DNA from 2 places in the Priestia sp. AB genome. Region 2 is predicted to be linked to the other one. Evidence: a T-box and tRNA genes for the amino acid it is inferred to sense, from the RefSeq annotation. Region 2 holds a T-box; the other holds one or more tRNA genes.

Region 1 (9,023 bases), on a different contig from region 2:
GTAATTACCATACTGTGGGAAGCAATACGGGCAAATTTACTAGTGCTGCAGCGCCTGATGAAAGCAGAGAAACTAGAAATTGTCAGTCATTTAGCTGCCAGCATCTCTCATGAGGTGCGAAATCCTCTAACGGCAAGCAGAGGATTTATGCAAATGCTGCAAGAAGATGAAAAAGAACCTGCTAAAAAACGTTACATTTCCATTGCGATTAATGAACTAGATCGTGCAAAAGAAATCATTGATGATTACTTGCTGTTTGCCAATTCTGCTCCGGAACGAAATGAAAAAATGAATATTTCAGAAGAGATTCATCATGTCACCCATATTATGACGCCTCTTGCCAATATGAATGGAGTCGCTATTGATTTTACATTTGATGAAAAAGTGAAGTTCTTCGTAATGGGAGAAAGAAGAAAGCTTCAGCAGTGCCTAATCAATTTATTTAAAAATAGTATTGAAGCCATGCAAAATGGAGGCACGTTAACCATTAAAGTAACAAAAGAAGGCGGAGCTGTTATTGTGGATATTATTGATACGGGCTGCGGCATGACGCAAGAACAAATCAACCGGCTAGGCGAACCGTATTTTACAACAAAAGAAAAAGGTACCGGGCTTGGAACGATGGTATCTTTCAGTATTATTCATTATATGAAGGGAAAAGTGAGTGTGTCTAGCGTAAAAGGAAAAGAAACGTGTTTTTCACTTGAATTTCCGCTGTATGAATAAAAAGGCTGGGACAAAAGTTATTTAGTTGAAGGAAGATCCGAATGCGTTTGATTCTTAAGGGAGAATCAAACGTATTCGGATTTTTTAATGCAGTTCACTCACATACTGATCAATCATCGCCTGCAGTTCCTCTAGGTTCGTTTTACTGTTGTTAACAGGCAGCTGCTTTAATGAATGAAGAGCACTATCCACAACAAACTTGCGGGGCTTTGATTGTTTAAACAGCTCTTCTTCAATAAAACTAATAAGCTCTGTGCATTTTTGACGTTCGAATTCATCCGTAAATTGTTTGTGAACTTGTTTTTTTAAATCGATAAGTGCTGCAGAAATGTCCTGTCCTATTTGATTTTTAGTATTCGGGCAAGATGGAAGCCATTCTTTAATCGTTTGTGGATCGAGCAAAATGTCTCCTGAATTTGCTACTTCGTCTACAAGAGGCAGCAGGCGCTTGACACTGTAGCTTATGATCTCATGCGGGTCAGTATTTGTGCCGTTAACCATAAAATTATAGTGAAAGTTGCGATGAAGCATGCCAAGAAACATAATTGCACAATCTAGCAGGTACGGTTTCTTTTCTTGTCCAAATAAATCAATGAACCGTTTGTAAACCCAGTTTACTTCAATAAACTGGGTGTTTTTTATGTATGCTTTTAAATCGGGATCATTGGAAACAAATACTTCTTCAAGTAATGTAAAAAATTTATGTTTATGATGGTTTTTCATCTGTGCATCAATCTGTTTAACAAACACATCTACATCGGTCAGGCTTTTACCAACCAGCAGCTGATTTCGCTCTTGTTCAATTGTTGTATGAAGCCAGGTAAAAACAGCGATTAATAATTCATTTTTTGAAGAAAAATAGTTGTAGAATGTTCCTTTTGAAATGCCGCTATAATCAATGATGTCTTGAATAGATGTAGCTTGAAATCCTTTTTCAACGAAGAGATGGTGTGCATTTTTTACAACTTGCTGTTTTCGGTTATTCATTATTATCACCTAAATATAAAATTAGACTCACGGTCCAACTTTATGATACATGATTTAAAGCGTTTACACAAATGTTCTTTTCAAAAAAAAGACGATATCACGACAATGTATTGATATAAAAGGATTACAGGACTAAAAAAGTCGATAAAATAAAGGACATGAACGCAAGATTTTTCGCTTGCATAAATTGAACTCACAGTATAATATACTCTATGTAGAACATGTGTCTAAAAAAATGAACTTAAAGTATAAGGAGGTACAATAATGAGTCAATCGATAAATCAAATGGAAAAGCCGCCTTATGGCATAATTGCTATTTTGTTAATTGGCGCTTTTATCTCATTGTTGAATGAAACGTTATTAAACGTGGCGCTGCCGTCTATTATGAAAGACTTAGATGTGACAACGTCAACTGTCCAGTGGCTTTCTACTGGTTATATGTTAGTGAATGGTATTATGATTCCAACTACCGCTTTTTTAATTCAGCGTTATTCTGTCAGAGGCTTATTTTTAACGGCTATGACTTTATTTACAGCAGGAACAATACTTGCCGGTGCTTCGCCCGTATTTTCGGTCTTGTTAACCGCTCGTATTATTCAAGCATCAGGCGCAGCCATTATGATGCCGCTTTTAATGAACGTATTGCTCACAAGTTTCCCATTAGAAAAACGCGGAGCTGCGATGGGAATTTTCGGTTTAGTTATGATTTTTGCTCCGGCAATTGGTCCTACCTTATCAGGGTGGCTGATTGAACACTATGAGTGGAGAATGCTGTTCCACCTTGTTACGCCAATCGCGGCAATTGTATTAATAGGTGCTTTCTTCCTATTAAAAGACAAAAAAGAAAAAGTGGAAATCAATTTGGATTTTTTATCTCTTTTGTTATCTACAATTGGATTTGGAGGACTTCTATACGGATTTAGCTCAGCAGGGGATAAAGGCTGGGATTCTGTGGAAGTATACGGCACCATTATCGTAGGAGCTGTGGCGCTGATTTTATTTATTACGCGTCAGTTCAAGCTGAAAACACCTATGCTTGAATTCCGCATTTTTAAATATCCAATGTTTGCTTTATCATCAACGATTTCAATGGTGATTACAATGGCATTATTCTCAGCCATGCTGCTAATGCCAATTTATGTTCAAACGGTACGAGGCATTTCTCCGCTTCACTCAGGATTACTAATGCTTCCGGGTGCGCTACTCATGGGTGTGATGTCTCCGATTACCGGAAAATTATTTGATAAATTCGGAGCGCGTGCACTGGCTGTAACGGGTCTAACGATTACAGCCGTCACGACGTATTTCTTCAGTAACTTAGAGCTTGATACGACATATACAACGCTCATTACGCTTTACACGCTTCGCATGTTCGGAATGTCTATGGTGATGATGCCGGTTATGACAAACGGATTAAATCAGCTGCCGCAGCGCTTTAATCCGCATGGTACTGCGATGAATAACACGCTTCAACAAGTATCGGGAGCTATTGGTTCGGCTCTTTTAGTAACGGTGATGTCAAATCGTACAGCTACGCATGCAAAAGAGCTTGCTCAAGATGCAATGAGCGGAGCAGGAGCAGCGAATGCAACGGCAGCCGGGGCAGCTCAAATGAAAGAACAAATTGGGATGCAGGCAATGGTACAAGGAATTAACGATGCGTTTGCCGTCTCAGTAGTACTAGTGGTGGTTGCCTTAATTCTTTCATTGTTTATGAAACGCGCCACGCCGGCAAGTGAAGATGAAGTGATAAAGGAAAAAGCAGGAAGCGAGCAGTTTGCTAAATAAAAAAGAAATCCCCGCTGAGACAGCGGGGATTTCTTTAGCTTGTATATCTAAAGCTTAAGCCCATTTTCTTTAATAATTTCCGGTAGCCGATGGACGTTTGATCAGCCATAATATGCGCTTCCATCTGCAGGTCTAAAGGCAAGTCTTCAGGCTTTTGGTTTTCAACCATTTCACGGTCTTCGTCAAAGACGCGAAGGTTAAAGTCATACACACCTTCAACGCTCGAATCTTTGTCAAAGTTTCGAGCGATTGGTGCGAATAAACGTGTTTCGCGGGCTGAAATAGGAGAGACTGCATTCATAATCCACAGCTCTGCGCCTTCTGGGAAGTATACTTTTAGCGTAGCTGTAAACGGCGGATAAACATCAAAGACGCGAAGCCATTTAAAATCAGGTGGATTTAAATGCTGCTGTTCTTTGGAATAATTGCTCACGGTGCTCGTATATTCTACATGAAGCCCATAATCTGTATCGCTTACTTTATATTTAGGCACAAAGGCGTTGTTTCGATCACCAAATGTGTCCGTATGCACCCAAGCAAAATGAGCTACGTCTAAAAAGCCTTCCATTTGACGACCGGCCGAACCCATGATATCAAAGCTCGGACAAACAATTTGCTGAAAATCAGGGGCCTCCCACGCATCGAAGTAAGGCAGGTTATCTTGTTCACCTGTCAGGGAAGTCCACACTAATCCAAATCGTTCAATAACTGGATAGACAGCCATACACAGGCGGGGAGAAATGTTGGCATCAGGGTGAGCTGGAATCGACGTGCATGCGCCGTCCGTTGCATAGCGGAAGCCGTGGTAAGGACAGACAATTTCATCATCTTCCACCCAGCCCATACTAAGCGGGGTGCCTCGGTGAACGCATAAATCACGAGCCGCTACTACTTTGTGTGTGGTACGGTATAGAACTAGATTTACATCTAGCAGTTTTACGGATGTTGGTTTCTCTGTTACATCACTGCAGCGTGCGACGGGGTACCAATACTTAGCGAGCGTCGTCCAATCTTCCAGGCTGAACGTGCAGTCTCTTGGGTAGGGAGTTGCCGTTTTTGATTTGGTCATGGTTGGTTGTTGTTCCATCTATTTTCTTCCCTTCTTTTGTAAGCTCTTTTACTAAGGGTAATATAAAAAAAGAAAATTCACACAATTTATGTAAGGAGTTCTAACATAAAATATGGAACTTTGTAGAAAGTGCGAATTTCAGAAGACGTAAATTAGAGAATATACCAATAAAAAAATTTAAAAAAGCGCTTCCTAAATGAATTTAAACGTGATATAATTTTCCAAGACGCTGGTGTAGCTCAGTAGGTAGAGCACTTGCATGGTAAGCAAGAGGTCGCAGGTTCGATCCCTGTCGCTAGCATACTAAAAAACCTTCTTTCTTGTTGAAAGAAGGTTTTTTTTATTTGTGTCGGCTTTAAAATTATTCTTTCCCGCCTTGTGAAAACTTTAACAGTTTGATAGCCTTATTAGGAGGTTATGAGAAAATATGTGTATCTTTTCCCCTGTGTCTTATGAATCATATTTAGAAATATTCTTAAAAGAATGTTTATTGCCTCTGAATATTGGGTACACGAAACTCGGGGTTAAATTTCAACAGGGAGGGTGAACGATAATTTGATTACGTTTAAGAATGTGTCCAAGCAGTATCCAGACGGTACGACCGCCGTGAAAAATATTAATCTAGAAATTAAAGAAGGAGAGTTTTTCGTTTTAATTGGTCCGAGTGGGTGTGGGAAAACAACCACCTTAAAAATGATTAACCGTCTTCATGATATTACCGAAGGAGAACTATACATAAAAGATAAGCTCGTATCGGACCACAACATACATAAGCTACGCTGGAACATTGGTTATGTCCTGCAGCAGATTGCTCTTTTTCCCCATATGACCATTGCTGAAAATATAGCCATTGTACCCGAGATGAAGCATTGGAAGAAAAATAAAATCAAAACGCGCATTGATGAACTGCTTACTTTGGTAGGACTAGACCCAAAGCAGTATCGAAACCGAAAGCCGTCTGAGCTCTCAGGTGGCCAGCAGCAACGTGTAGGTGTAGCACGTGCCCTCGCAGCTGATCCCCCCGTTATTTTAATGGACGAACCCTTTAGTGCCCTTGATCCGTTAAGCCGCGAACAGCTTCAGCAAGATGTTATTAGCTTAAAAGAAAAAATCAAAAAAACATTTGTGTTTGTTACGCACGATATGAGCGAAGCGATGACGCTTGGAGATCGTATCTGCCTGATGAAAGATGGGGAAATTGTTCAAGTTGGAACCCCGGAGGAATTCATTCAAAAGCCTAAAAATGAATTTGTAAAAACATTTATTGGAAATCAAGGCAATGCTTTATTTGAGACATTGGATATGTTTGTCAAAGAAAGTGAACAGCCAGACGTAGAACCTACTGAAGAGTTAGCTTCAACTGCCACTGTTCAGCAGGCAATGGACGCCCTTTACGATCATGAAGCAATAGCCGTGAAAAAAGGGAGCAAACGTATTGGCGTTGTAACGCGCAAAACTCTATTAGCGTTTCTTTCTGATAAAACGAAAGAAGGAGGAACGCTGTAATGAATGCACTAAGCACATTATTAGATCAACGAGGAGATGCACTGTTTCAAGCTCTTCTTGAACACATTCAAATTTCAGTACTGGCTCTTGTTATCGCCGTATTAATTTCAGTGCCGCTCGGACTGTACTTAACGAGGCATGACCGCATTGCTGAACCAATCATTGGCGTAACAGCCGTACTGCAAACTATTCCTTCACTCGCTTTATTAGGGTTACTGATTCCTCTTGTCGGAATTGGAACCTTTCCCGCGGTTATTGCGCTGTTTTTATATTCGCTTCTTCCTATTGTACGAAATACATATACCGGAATTAAAGAAGTGGATCCATCTTTAATTGAAGCATCCAAAGCCATGGGGATGAACTCGTGGAGACGATTAATTAAAGTAGAACTTCCTCTAGCACTTCCTGTCATTATGGCCGGAATTCGCACAGCGATGGTACTCATTATTGGCACAGCGACAATCGTGGCTCTTATCGGAGCGGGCGGACTCGGAAGCTTAATTTTGCTTGGTATTGACCGAAGCGATAATAGTTTGATTTTATTAGGAGCCATTCCAGCAGCATTATTAGCGCTTATTTTTGATGGAATTCTGCGAACGATTGAACACTCAGCTAAAGAAGGGTCCAAAAAACGCTCGTTTATTATGATCATCGTATTAATACTCATTCTTGTTTCTCCGTTTGCAGCGATGAGCGCAACAAAACCAGACCTTGTTATCGGAGGGAAAATTGGTGCAGAACAAGACATTTTAATTAATATGTACAAAGAATTAATTGAAGATCAAACGGATATGAAAGTAAATCTTCGTTCGTCGCTTGGGAAAACGGTATTTGTATTTGAGGCTCTGCGTAACAAGGAAATCGATTTGTACCCTGAATATACAGGTACAGCCATTGTGACGCATCTAAAGGAACAGCCGGACAGCAAAGATGAAACAGAGGTGTACAAGCAGGCAAAAGAAGAGTTTCAAAAGAAATTCGGTCTTGTCTATTTAGATCCAATGAAGTTTAATAATACGTACACATTGACCGTGACAAAAGAATTTGCCAAAGAAAATAATCTAACAACTATTTCAGATTTGGCAAATGCAACAGATAAAGTAAAAGCAGGATTTACGCTTGAGTTTAAAGATCGTGAAGATGGCTATGTAGGCATCCAAAAAGAATATGGCCTTACCTTCCCCAATATTAAAACCATGGAGCCGAAGCTTCGCTATCGCGCTGTAGAAAAAGGCGATATTAACATGCTTGATGCTTACGCAACGGACCCTGAAATTAAACAGTTTGGTTTGAAAGTCTTAAAAGACGATCAGCAGCTCTTCCCGCCGTATCAAGGAGCGCCTGTGCTTCGTGAAGATACGCTAAAAGAGCACCCTGAACTGAAAAAAATCTTAAATCAACTGGGCGGTAAAATCAGTGATGAGGAAATGCGTGAAATGAACTATCAAGTAAATGCGAAAGGAAAAACGGCTGAAGAAGTTGCTCATCAATTCTTAGTGAAAAAAGGATTAATTAGAGAGTAAAAACGAAGAAAAAAGCTAGGATAACAGTATGTTAGTTGAAAGAAGATCCGAATGATGAATCGTTCGGATCTCTTTATTTTAGTTGGTTCTAGCAGTTGATTGGAGGGCAACGCGAAGACTCCCGCGGAAAGCGAAGCCTTGCATGGAAATCAACTGCGGTGCAAGAAGTGATCCATACTCGATTATTTACACCATTCGTCCGTCTTTAGATTGGCGTGATTTCGTTATGTCTCAATCTCTTTTTAATGCGAGAGAAGCATTAATGAAAATGAGGTCTTATGAACAAGCTAAAGGTACCGAATTTGTTTTCTGATGGAAGGGAGGCGCTTTTATGAATTCATTTTTTACGTGTCATCCTGTACAACATTCCTTTCAGCTTTTTTCAGTTGAACATCTTGTAACTTTAGCTATTATCGTGATTATAGGAGCATTTATTTTTTTGTGTCGAAAGCAACTGCGAAAAAAGAGGTTTGTGTTCATTTTGCTTTCACTCATTCTAATTGCTTCAGAAACAGCCTACCAAGCTTGGGAAATCAGCTGCCATCAGTGGTCTGCTGAAACTTCCTTGCCTCTTCAGCTCAGTGATATAGTCGTGCTGCTGGCTGCTGTTATGCTGATAACCAAAAGTAGGTTTCTTTTTTATTTTGTGTACTTCGCAGGAATCAGCAGCTCTGTTCAAGCGATGATTACCCCAGACCTTGGCGGCTATGCGTATGCCCAGTTTCGCTATGTGCAGTTTTATGTATCGCATGGCGGTGTGGTACTTGCTTGCTGTATGCTAATTGCTGTTTGCAGATATGAGCCGACGTTTCGTTCTTTGTGGGTAAGCGTAGTATTTGTTAATCTGTACGGAGGTTTTATCTATGTCATGAATTGTTTACTCGGGGCGAATTATTTATACATGATGAAAAAGCCAGAACACGCTTCCTTGCTGGATGTTCTTGGACCTCATCCTTGGTATTTAGTATGGATTGAAGGAATGATGATTCTTAGCTTTCTTGTCCTTTATCTGCCGTTTTGGATACATAAAAAAATTAAAGGTGATAAAAGCAAAGTCAATTTTATTGAAGCAGAATGATAATACTGGTAGTTTATAAGTGTAAACTAACTTGGATTTGCTGAAGGAAAAGGAAAGAATGACTGAGCAAGCCGTGAGAAGCAAGCGGAAAAAATAGAAAAGAACAAAGCAAGCACAGACATTAGAAGGAGAGTAGCAAAATGAAAACACTGGTTATTTTAGCGCATCCAAATTTAGCATCTTCTCGCATTAATAAAGCGTGGGCAGAGCGAGTAAAAAAAGAAGAGAATGTGTACGTTCATGATTTATACGCAAACTATCCCGATTTCAAAATTGATGTAGAAAAAGAGCAGGAGTTAGCTGTTCAATTTGATCGTATTGTTTTTCAATTTCCATTTTACTGGTA
Region 2 (9,023 bases):
TAAAATACAGCCACGTTGTTTTAGGAAGATTAATCATTAAAAATAAACAAGATAATACAGATAAAATTGGTAAAACCGGGACAAACGGCATTGTAAATCCACGTTTTAAAGTTGGATGCGTTTTACGTAAGATGATAATGCTGACGCCCACCATGCCGAAAGTTAAAAGAGCTCCGATATTTGCTAAATTCGCAAGTTCTTTTAGATCAATAAACCCTGAAATTAACGCTCCGATAATCCCTACTAGCCAAGTAGAAAGAGTCGGAACTCCCGTTTTCTCATTTGTTTTAGCAAATGCTTTTGGCAGCAAGCCGTCGCGGCTCATTGAGAATAAAATGCGTGTTGCTGCATAAATGTAGGCGAAAATAACAGCCATGATTCCAATGACAGCTCCTGCAGCAATAACCCCTGCCACTGCATTTTGTCCTACTGAATGGAGAACATAGGCCATTGCTTCTGGGACATTCAGTTCCTTGTACGAAACAACTCCGGTCATAACAAGGCATACCGCTACATAAATAATCGTGCAGATCACAAGTGAACTAATAATTCCAATGGGCAAATTGCGCTGCGGATTCTTTACTTCTTCTGCTGATGTAGATAAGGCATCAAAACCTAAGAAAGCAAAAAATACGGCCGCGCCCCCTGTCACAACACCTTCAATTCCATAAGGCATAAAAGGTGTCCAATTAGACGGTTTTACATAAAAAGCTCCTACAATAATAAAAAGAAGGATAATAAACAATTTAACAAGCACCATAAAGTTATTCACTTTTTTACTTTCTTTTGTTCCTCTTGAAAGCAGCCATGTAATAAGAAGCGTAATACAAATAGCAGGAAGGTTCACTAGACCTCCATTTGCAGGGATCGTAATCAATTCTTTTGGCAGCGAAAAACCAAAACCTTCTAAAAAGTTGTTAAAATAAGAAGACCATCCGTTTGCTACTGCTGACATTGTTAACAAATAGACAGAAAGCAACGTCCACCCCATTAAGTGCGCTACCACTTCGCCGATGGTTGCATATGTATAGGTGTAAACGCTCCCAGATACAGGTATAGTTGAAGCAAATTCCGCATAGCATAGCGCTGCAAAACCGCATACAATAGACGCCAATATAAAAGAAAAAATAACGGCTGGTCCAGCATCGTTAGCAGCTACTAAGCCTGTTAATACTAAAACCCCTGTTCCGATTACGGCTCCAATACCAAGAAGAGTCAAATCGAATGCTCCTAATGTTTTGACTAGAGATTTGTTTTGACTTTGTTCTAATAATTGCTCGATTGACTTCTTTTTAAATAGTTTTCCCATTGCACTCTCTCCTCTCTGTTGCCACTCATCCCTTGAAAAACTTGAAAATAACGTTTTTCCCCATTGGGCTGCGCGTTTTTACTTCAGATACAGAAGTAATTATATAGAAATAATTACTAACTTGTCTATTAGTATACTAATATCATTATATATATTTCAAGAATTTTTGTAAGCGATTTCTTAATATTGCTCTATTTTGGATTTATAAACTAAATAAAGAGATTATCATTGTGCTTACGTATAATAAGTTTGAATAAAAATAATATTCTAAAAAATTACTTTACATGTTTTTAGATAACTTTTTTCACTAACTATCTTCAGATATAAATTCCTGACATAGAGATTATTTACAGAACAATGAATGTTTTATCTTACCGGGTGTTATAATGATGAAAACCGAAGTGTATGAAGGGCGGAGAAAGATGATTAACTTACTTATTGGCTGTATTTTACTAGCATTAGGAGTATACTTTATGTTTAAATTTCTTTTTTACTCTCCTTCTAAAAAGAAGCGAGATCAGCAAAATATAAACAAACCATCAGGTGAGGCTTCAGCTTCATCCCGTACAAACGATTCGAATGCAATAAGATAAATTTTTTTATAAAATACCGGCGTTTGTCTAAGGCAAAAGTTATACTGCTGATATATATTATCTTATACCCTTCTAGTTCAATATTCCCTTCATTTTGGTGTGAGACAAAATGAAGGGAATCACTATCCGACTTAAAAAATCGGATTTTTCTATTTAGTAAAGTAAATAGCTTCAATACACTCTGTTTGAATTCTTTTCTTTATTCAAGTGTACAGCTGCCTCTTCTACACTTACTGTTCCTATATTTTTCTTCCCGTGCTTTCGCATAGCAAGCGATTCATTTTCCACTTCTTTATCTCCTATCACAGCCATATAAGGAACTTTCAGCATTTCTGCTTCTCGAATTTTCAGCCCTATTTTTTCAATGCGATCATCTACTTCAACACGATACCCTTTTAACTCCAGCTCATGCTTCACTTTATATGCATATTCCACGTGCGGCGGTGCAATAGGCAAAAGCTTAAATTGAACAGGAGCTAACCAAAGAGGAAATTGACCTTCGTAATGTTCAATCAAGATGGCCATAAATCGTTCAACTGATCCGTATATAGCGCGGTGAATCATTACGGGACGATGAGGTTTATTGTCTTCTCCAATATACATACAGTCAAACTTCTCCGGCATTAAGAAATCAAGCTGAACTGTTCCGCACTGCCAGCTGCGACCTAAGGAATCTAAAATATGAAAGTCGATTTTCGGCCCATAAAAAGCTCCGTCTCCTTCATTTACCTGATAGTCTAAGCCTTTTTCACTTAACACAGATTGAAGGGACTTTTCTGCTTGGTTCCATGTTTCAATATCTCCCATGAATTTTTCAGGTCGTGTGGATAACTCCACTTTGTAATTGAAGCCAAAATGTGAGTAAAAGTCATGGATAAACGCTAGGATGCGGCTAATCTCAGCTTCAATCTGACTGAGTTCTACGAATAAATGAGCGTCGTCCTGTGTAAATGAACGGACTCTTAGCAATCCGTTTAAAGACCCAGAAAGCTCGTGACGATGAACTAATCCAAGCTCTGCGTATCGAATCGGAAGTTCTCGGTAGCTTCTTCGCTTGCTGTTAAACAATAAAATGGCTCCCGGACAATTCATCGGTTTAATCGCATAGTTTTGTTTGTCAACATTTGAAAAATACATATTCTCATGATAGTGCTCCCAGTGCCCTGATTGTTCCCAGAGCTCCTGTTTCATCATGATGGGTGTTTTTATTTCTTGATAGCCTGCTTTATAATGCTTTTGTTTCCAGTAATTTTCTAACTCATTTCGAATAATCATTCCGTTAGGTAAGAAAAATGGCATACCAGGAGCTTCTTCCATCGACATAAACAGCTCCAGTTCTTGACCTAACTTTTGATGATTTCGCTTTTCTGCTTCCACTTGTTTTGACATGTTCATTCCTCCAATATGTTTCTATTCAACAAAAAACCGCACTCATCCCTAGTAAAGGGACGAATGCGGCCGTGGTACCACCCTAATTCCGTAAAATACGTATACGTATTTTACGCTTAAAAAGATAACGGTTTTACCGGTTGCGGTTTCAGTGTATACACATTCCCCGCCGCAGCTCCAAGGTGGTAAATTCATTTCGTTTTCTAAGGGTTCTCAGCCAGTGACCCTACTCTCTGTAAAGAAAATACAAAAATGATTCATGTCCTTTTCATTGCTTGTATATTCATTTTTTCTACATAAAAAGCCGCACTCATCCCTAGTGAAGGGACGAATGCGGCCGTGGTACCACCCTAATTCCGTGAAATACCTATACGTATTTCACGCTCAAAAAAGATAACGGTTTTACCGATTGCAGTTTCAGTTATGCACGTTCCCTGCAATAGCTCTAAGGTGGTAAATTAGATGATTTCTTAAGGGCTCTCAGCCAGTGACCCTATTCTCTGCGAAGAAAACAGTATCTAATTCGTGTCCTTTTCATTGCCAAATACTGTTTATTAGTTGTTAAAAGAGATTATAGTGTATAAATTTAACAGAAGTCAAGAAGTAATTTTTTATTTTTTTATGGTATAGAATTACTTTATGCTTGAATTCTTGAAAAGTTACTTAAGAATCTACGGACTTAAAAAGTTTTTTATTATACTATTAACGACTACATTTCATTCTTATTTTCATAACAATAAAGGCGAAAAAGAAAGATGCTATAAGTCCTTATTTGTTTTATCTAAGCGGGATTAATGAAGTGAAACCAATACTACCCCAAACCAGAACAAGTAACCTAACACAAGCATCATCAGGTTTTCAATTTATATACTAAAATATTAAATACACCTTTTTCTGCTCACGCAAATATCTGACTTGAATCCATAGAAACTATTTTTATCTATCTTTAGACAAAAGCTCATCATGCATGCTTCCACTTTGCGGAAAAATCCGTTTTTTCCTGACTTGTTCTTTAAGAATAACGTCAAGCTGCCGCTGAATTTTCCTTGTTTCATTTGTCGAAAAATACGGGTGAGCCAGATTTACTGTTTCTAACGGATCCTTGGTCAAATTGTACATTTCAATTTGATCAGGAACACGGGTTGTTTTAAGGGTAGTAAAACTCACAGGGTAACCTTCATATCGCTCTCCGTGAATGAATTCATCTTTTTCGTCATCTGCTGACCAAAATTGCAGATTATCATGATAGCGAGCGTATTTCCAAATTTCCTTTCCTGCCGCTGACGAAAACTCGACAATGATCGCTTGAATGTGATTAGGCTGAACAACTGACGGGTAGCTTTCTCCTAAAAAATTTGTTTGGTGAAGTCCTTTTGTCGGGTCATCATCCGTCATGAAGAAAATCGCTGTTTCCTCTTGCTCAGCACACGTTTCTCCTCGAAGTATACCTGAGAGGTCTCGCCCAACAAATGGATGTACTTCCGTATGACTTTTTTGTAATTGCTTTTGAATAGCGGAAGCATCTATATTAGCTAAACTAAGCATTGTCGGGATCAAGTCAAGGTGACTAGTCAGTGTGTCTGTACGTTGATAACTAGGAAACAAACGCTTGTTATGAATGAGAAGCGGAACGTGAATAGATTCTTCATACATGTTGTACCATTTTTGATGTAGTCCCCCGTGAGCTCCAAGCAAATCACCGTGATCAGACGTAAAAATAATAATTGTATTTTCATAGAACGAAGATTGTTCCATGGTCCGAAGAACTTTTAAAATTTGTTTATCAACATTTTTTTGCAGCTGATAATACAAGCGCCGGTAGAAGCTAGAATTTTGGGTTGGCTGCAGCGCTTTTGGATAGATGTATTTATAGCTGCTTTGAGCGCTAGGCTTTGTTTGTAAAGGTTCTCTAATGGTAGGTGGCGGATCGATGTTTGGAATCGTCTCATCAATAGAAAACTGAAACATAGGAAGGTGTTTGGTAATCGCTCCGAACAGCGCAATGTCATGCGGGTTCACAAATGAAGCTACCATGAGCCAAGGCTGCGCAGGCGCTTGATGTTCTAATCGTTGAATAAGCTCTATGATTTCCTCTGCATATATTTCGTCTCGTCCGCTCACTCCAACGGCCGCAGATGAACCGGAATTGTGCGGATTTCTCCCTTCCGGTTCCGGACCAATCCACCCTGAAAAACCAAACTTTTCAAGCTTATTAGCCCGTTGATAAAGGCATTCTTTCTCTGGATCCGGTATTCCTGTTTGCATCTGATAGCTAGAAAAAACGTCATGTGTTCCTGGAATTAAGATGTTCTCATCAGAAATATGCCATTTTCCTTTATAAAAGGTTTGATACCCAGCCTTCTTAAAATACTCTCCCATCGTCGGGACGGTATTAGGCTGCAGCCAAAACATATCAGGATCTTGTGATTTCTTTGCGATACCTTGCGTTTGCGTAACTCCGTGCAAGGAAGGATACTGCCCTGTAAACAATGTAGCTCGACTTGGTGAACAAGCTGTAGAACCGACGTAGTGACGAGTAAACTCCGTTCCATGCTGTTTTAAAAATTCATGTGCTTTTAAATGTTTTTTTCTCCACTTTTTTAGTTCTTTACTTTCATATAAGGGTGGAAATCGCTCCTCGTCCACGATAATCAACAAAAAATTAGGCTGTTTCTGCATGTTTATTCCTCCGCATGTTTATCAAATTTTCTGTATTGATAAACTATGTAAAAAGCACTTTTTTTAGAAGAACGGAGTACGGTTCATGTCTTTTTATACCCACACAAAAAAAGACTTGGAGGATTTCTCTAAGTCTTTCATAACTCGTTTCAATACGATATTCCTTATTTTTTGTAAGCTTTTAGCTGCTGATTTCGTTTATAGGTGCTAATGATACTAGGTATACCTACAATTATACTTATCATAAAACTCCACATCATGTAGCGCCAATCCCCTGTAAAAAGCGCTAATCCCGTAAAAAAACGAGCTGACCAGCAAGAGCTAACCATGAAGCTATCCAAGCAAACATCATATTCTCTTTCACGTTATCACCTCATATTTTTAATTATGAATGACTTTTTATATTTTACCATGAAATTCTAATTTTAAAGATTATTCTACTGTTTATCTTATGTACATAACTAAAAAAGCTAATAGCAGCGCGCAGCTAGCCATTAGCTTTTTTATTATTTTGCAAATACGTGATTTCCTATTTTAATTGTTTCTTGTTTTTGGCGCAGCCATTGATCTCCCGTTTTATCAGGATTAAAGAAGAATAATGAACCTTTTCCTTGACCTTGGAAGTTAATTGCTTCTTCTACAGCTTTTTTTGAATCTTTGTCTGCAGGTTTATTAATTTGACCGTTGCTGACCGGACTATACTGACCTTTTTGATAAATAACGCCTTTTACGGTGTCTGGGAATTTGCTGCTGTCGACTCTATTTAATACAACTGTCGCCACGGCTACTTTGCCTGCATAAGGCTCTCCTTTGGCTTCAGCTGATACAAGACGAGCTAATAATTCTTCGTCATTTTTATTTACTTGAACGTGCTGTTCATGAGCGGGCGCTGCTGCAAATGCTGAGTAACCTGCACCAAAACTTGGGATAAGCATTGCTATAGCAATCACTAGTTTCTTTATCATAAAAATAAAAAGCCTCCTTGCTATTTCTTGACGTGGTTCATATGCTAGCAGAAATATAGGAGTCTTTCATTGCAAAAAATTATCCAGTTCCAAAAGAAATTGGATGTTATTGTCTTCTTTAAACAATCTTTAGCTTATAAAAAACCCTTTATGATTACGTATGAGTTGCACTTCTAAACCTTAAAGAAATTATAATTTTTCTGTTTGAAATATAAAGTTTGAACTGTATATTTCCTTAACTACTGAAGAAAGAATATCAATTCCTTTCTTTAACTCCTCATCTGCAGCAGTAAGACTTATGCGAATGCACTCCCGGTTGTGAGAAGAAGATTGGTTGCCGTGAAAGAATGAGCCGCCTGGCACTACAATCAAGCTTTCTGCTTTTAATTTATTGTATAGATCGCTATCACTGAAAGGCAAACCTTCTAACCAAAGCCAGCCAAATAACGAACCTTCCGCTTTGTGCAAATACCAAGGAATATCATCCGGCATACGTGTAGTTAAAAGTTTTTTTAAATAGTCATGTTTTTGTTTATAATGAGTTCTTATATAGTTAGCTGAAATTCCGGCTAACTGCCCGCTCTTTAAGGTGTTAACCACCATCCTCTGACCTAGCCTAGAAGAGTGAATCAAAATATTTGATTGAAATGCTTCCATTACTTTTATGAAGTCACTTTTTCCTATAGCAATTCCTATTCTCTCACCAGGCAATCCGGCTTTAGAAAGACTCATGCAGTGAATGATATTATCATGTATGATTGGATCCATTTCAATAAAATTAATAGCAGGAAAAGGCGGTGCGTAAGCTGAATCAATTAGCAATGGAATGTGATAGTGCTTGCAAACTTGGGATATAAACTGTACGGCTTCTTCGGAAAGGATGTTGCCGCTTGGGTTATTAGGTCTTGATAATACAACAGCTCCGATGTCTGGGTCCTGAGCTATTTTATTTTTAAATGCCTGTTTGTTAAATTCATAACGAAACGTATGATGATCAAGCTTTGAAAGGATAGGAGGAATTCCTTCTATTACACCTTCCTCGAGCGCGACTCCACTATACCCAGCGTAATCTGGAAGCATAGGTATTAATGCTTTTTTTACTCTTCCTTCTTTACTTGTACCGCAAAACGAATTTAAAGCTAAAAAAAAGAGATTTTGACTTCCCGACGTGATCAAGACTTGTTCTCTGTCCAGTTTAATATGATAATTCGTAAAGAAATATTCTCTTATGCAATCAATTAATTCATGCGTACCGTAACTAGAACCATATTGGCTAATCAAATTTTTTAATTGTTTGTCGTTCACAATATCTCTTAAAGCTTCTTCCCACATTTCATAAACTTGAGGGAGGATGGCGGGGTTGCCAGCACTTAAATTCACATATTGATTGAGATCGGAATTGAGCACCTCTTGGATGTCATGCATAATAGCGCGAACGCCTACTTTATTAGTCATTTTGCTTCCTATTTTACTTAAATGCAAAGCAGTCACTAGTGCACCTTCTCCTTAAAGATTATGGTCATCGAATAGTAAGTATGGAACTTCAATCTTTTTATTTTGCTGATTAATAAAGTAATTGTCCGGGATAATAAATTTATCATCGTTCTCACTAGGTAATAAGTATTTTCGAACATAATGTTCAGCTTCTTCTTTATAGTCAAGGTCACTTTGAATCGTTTCAAGTTCTTCAATTTCTTTTACTAAAAGATCCAGTTCTTTTAAGCATATGTCTAAATCTAAATAAGCATGGTCTCCTTTTCGGGATATTGAACGCCCATTTGCAACTAGCCAGCTAAAAAGAAAAAAACCTGTTCCAGAATCAAAGTTTCGAGGTGCATTATGCTGACTAGGGTATCTTAAAAGTCGTTCAAAGAGAACAAATTCCGTTATCTCTTCCCAAAAAGGATATTTTCTTTTATGAAGAGTCAGCACCGTCTGGCAATCTACTTTAACTTCTTCTAGTATGCCTGCAAAAAAATTCATTTTCGCCTGTATATGTTGGTCAAAAGGTTTATTTCCGCAGTGGTGGTAATAATCATGCAGATATCCCCAGATTACCCTTGCCTGATAAGTGTCTTCTCTATTCAT

What was found. A T-box is a leader RNA that pairs with one kind of tRNA and senses whether it is charged. The one in region 2 lies ahead of thrS (threonine--tRNA ligase), so its partner is inferred to be a tRNA-Thr.
Region 1: it encodes a tRNA-Thr, which carries the amino acid that the T-box ahead of thrS (threonine--tRNA ligase) is inferred to sense. The anticodon was not compared.

Annotation. Positions count from the first base shown of each region.
Region 1 is NZ_JAQMYN010000001.1:949,929-958,951, forward strand. It holds gene POF52_RS04860 (ATP-binding protein) at 1-726, shown strand, start outside; gene POF52_RS04865 (TetR/AcrR family transcriptional regulator) at 811-1,713, opposite strand; gene POF52_RS04870 (DHA2 family efflux MFS transporter permease subunit) at 1,978-3,501, shown strand; gene POF52_RS04875 (aromatic ring-hydroxylating oxygenase subunit alpha) at 3,536-4,588, opposite strand; tRNA gene POF52_RS04880 (tRNA-Thr) at 4,799-4,871, shown strand; gene POF52_RS04885 (ABC transporter ATP-binding protein) at 5,126-6,076, shown strand; gene POF52_RS04890 (ABC transporter permease/substrate-binding protein) at 6,076-7,599, shown strand; gene POF52_RS04895 (YwaF family protein) at 7,931-8,677, shown strand; gene POF52_RS04900 (NAD(P)H-dependent oxidoreductase) at 8,818-9,023, shown strand, end outside.
Region 2 is NZ_JAQMYN010000003.1:58,257-67,279, forward strand. It holds gene POF52_RS09950 (amino acid permease) at 1-1,309, opposite strand, end outside; gene POF52_RS09955 (hypothetical protein) at 1,696-1,902, shown strand; gene thrS (threonine--tRNA ligase) at 2,074-3,291, opposite strand; T-box leader at 3,344-3,572, opposite strand; T-box leader at 3,612-3,838, opposite strand; gene POF52_RS09965 (sulfatase-like hydrolase/transferase) at 4,228-5,970, opposite strand; gene POF52_RS09970 (cell wall hydrolase) at 6,477-6,935, opposite strand; gene POF52_RS09975 (valine--pyruvate transaminase) at 7,125-8,426, opposite strand; gene POF52_RS09980 (DUF6421 family protein) at 8,442-9,023, opposite strand, start outside.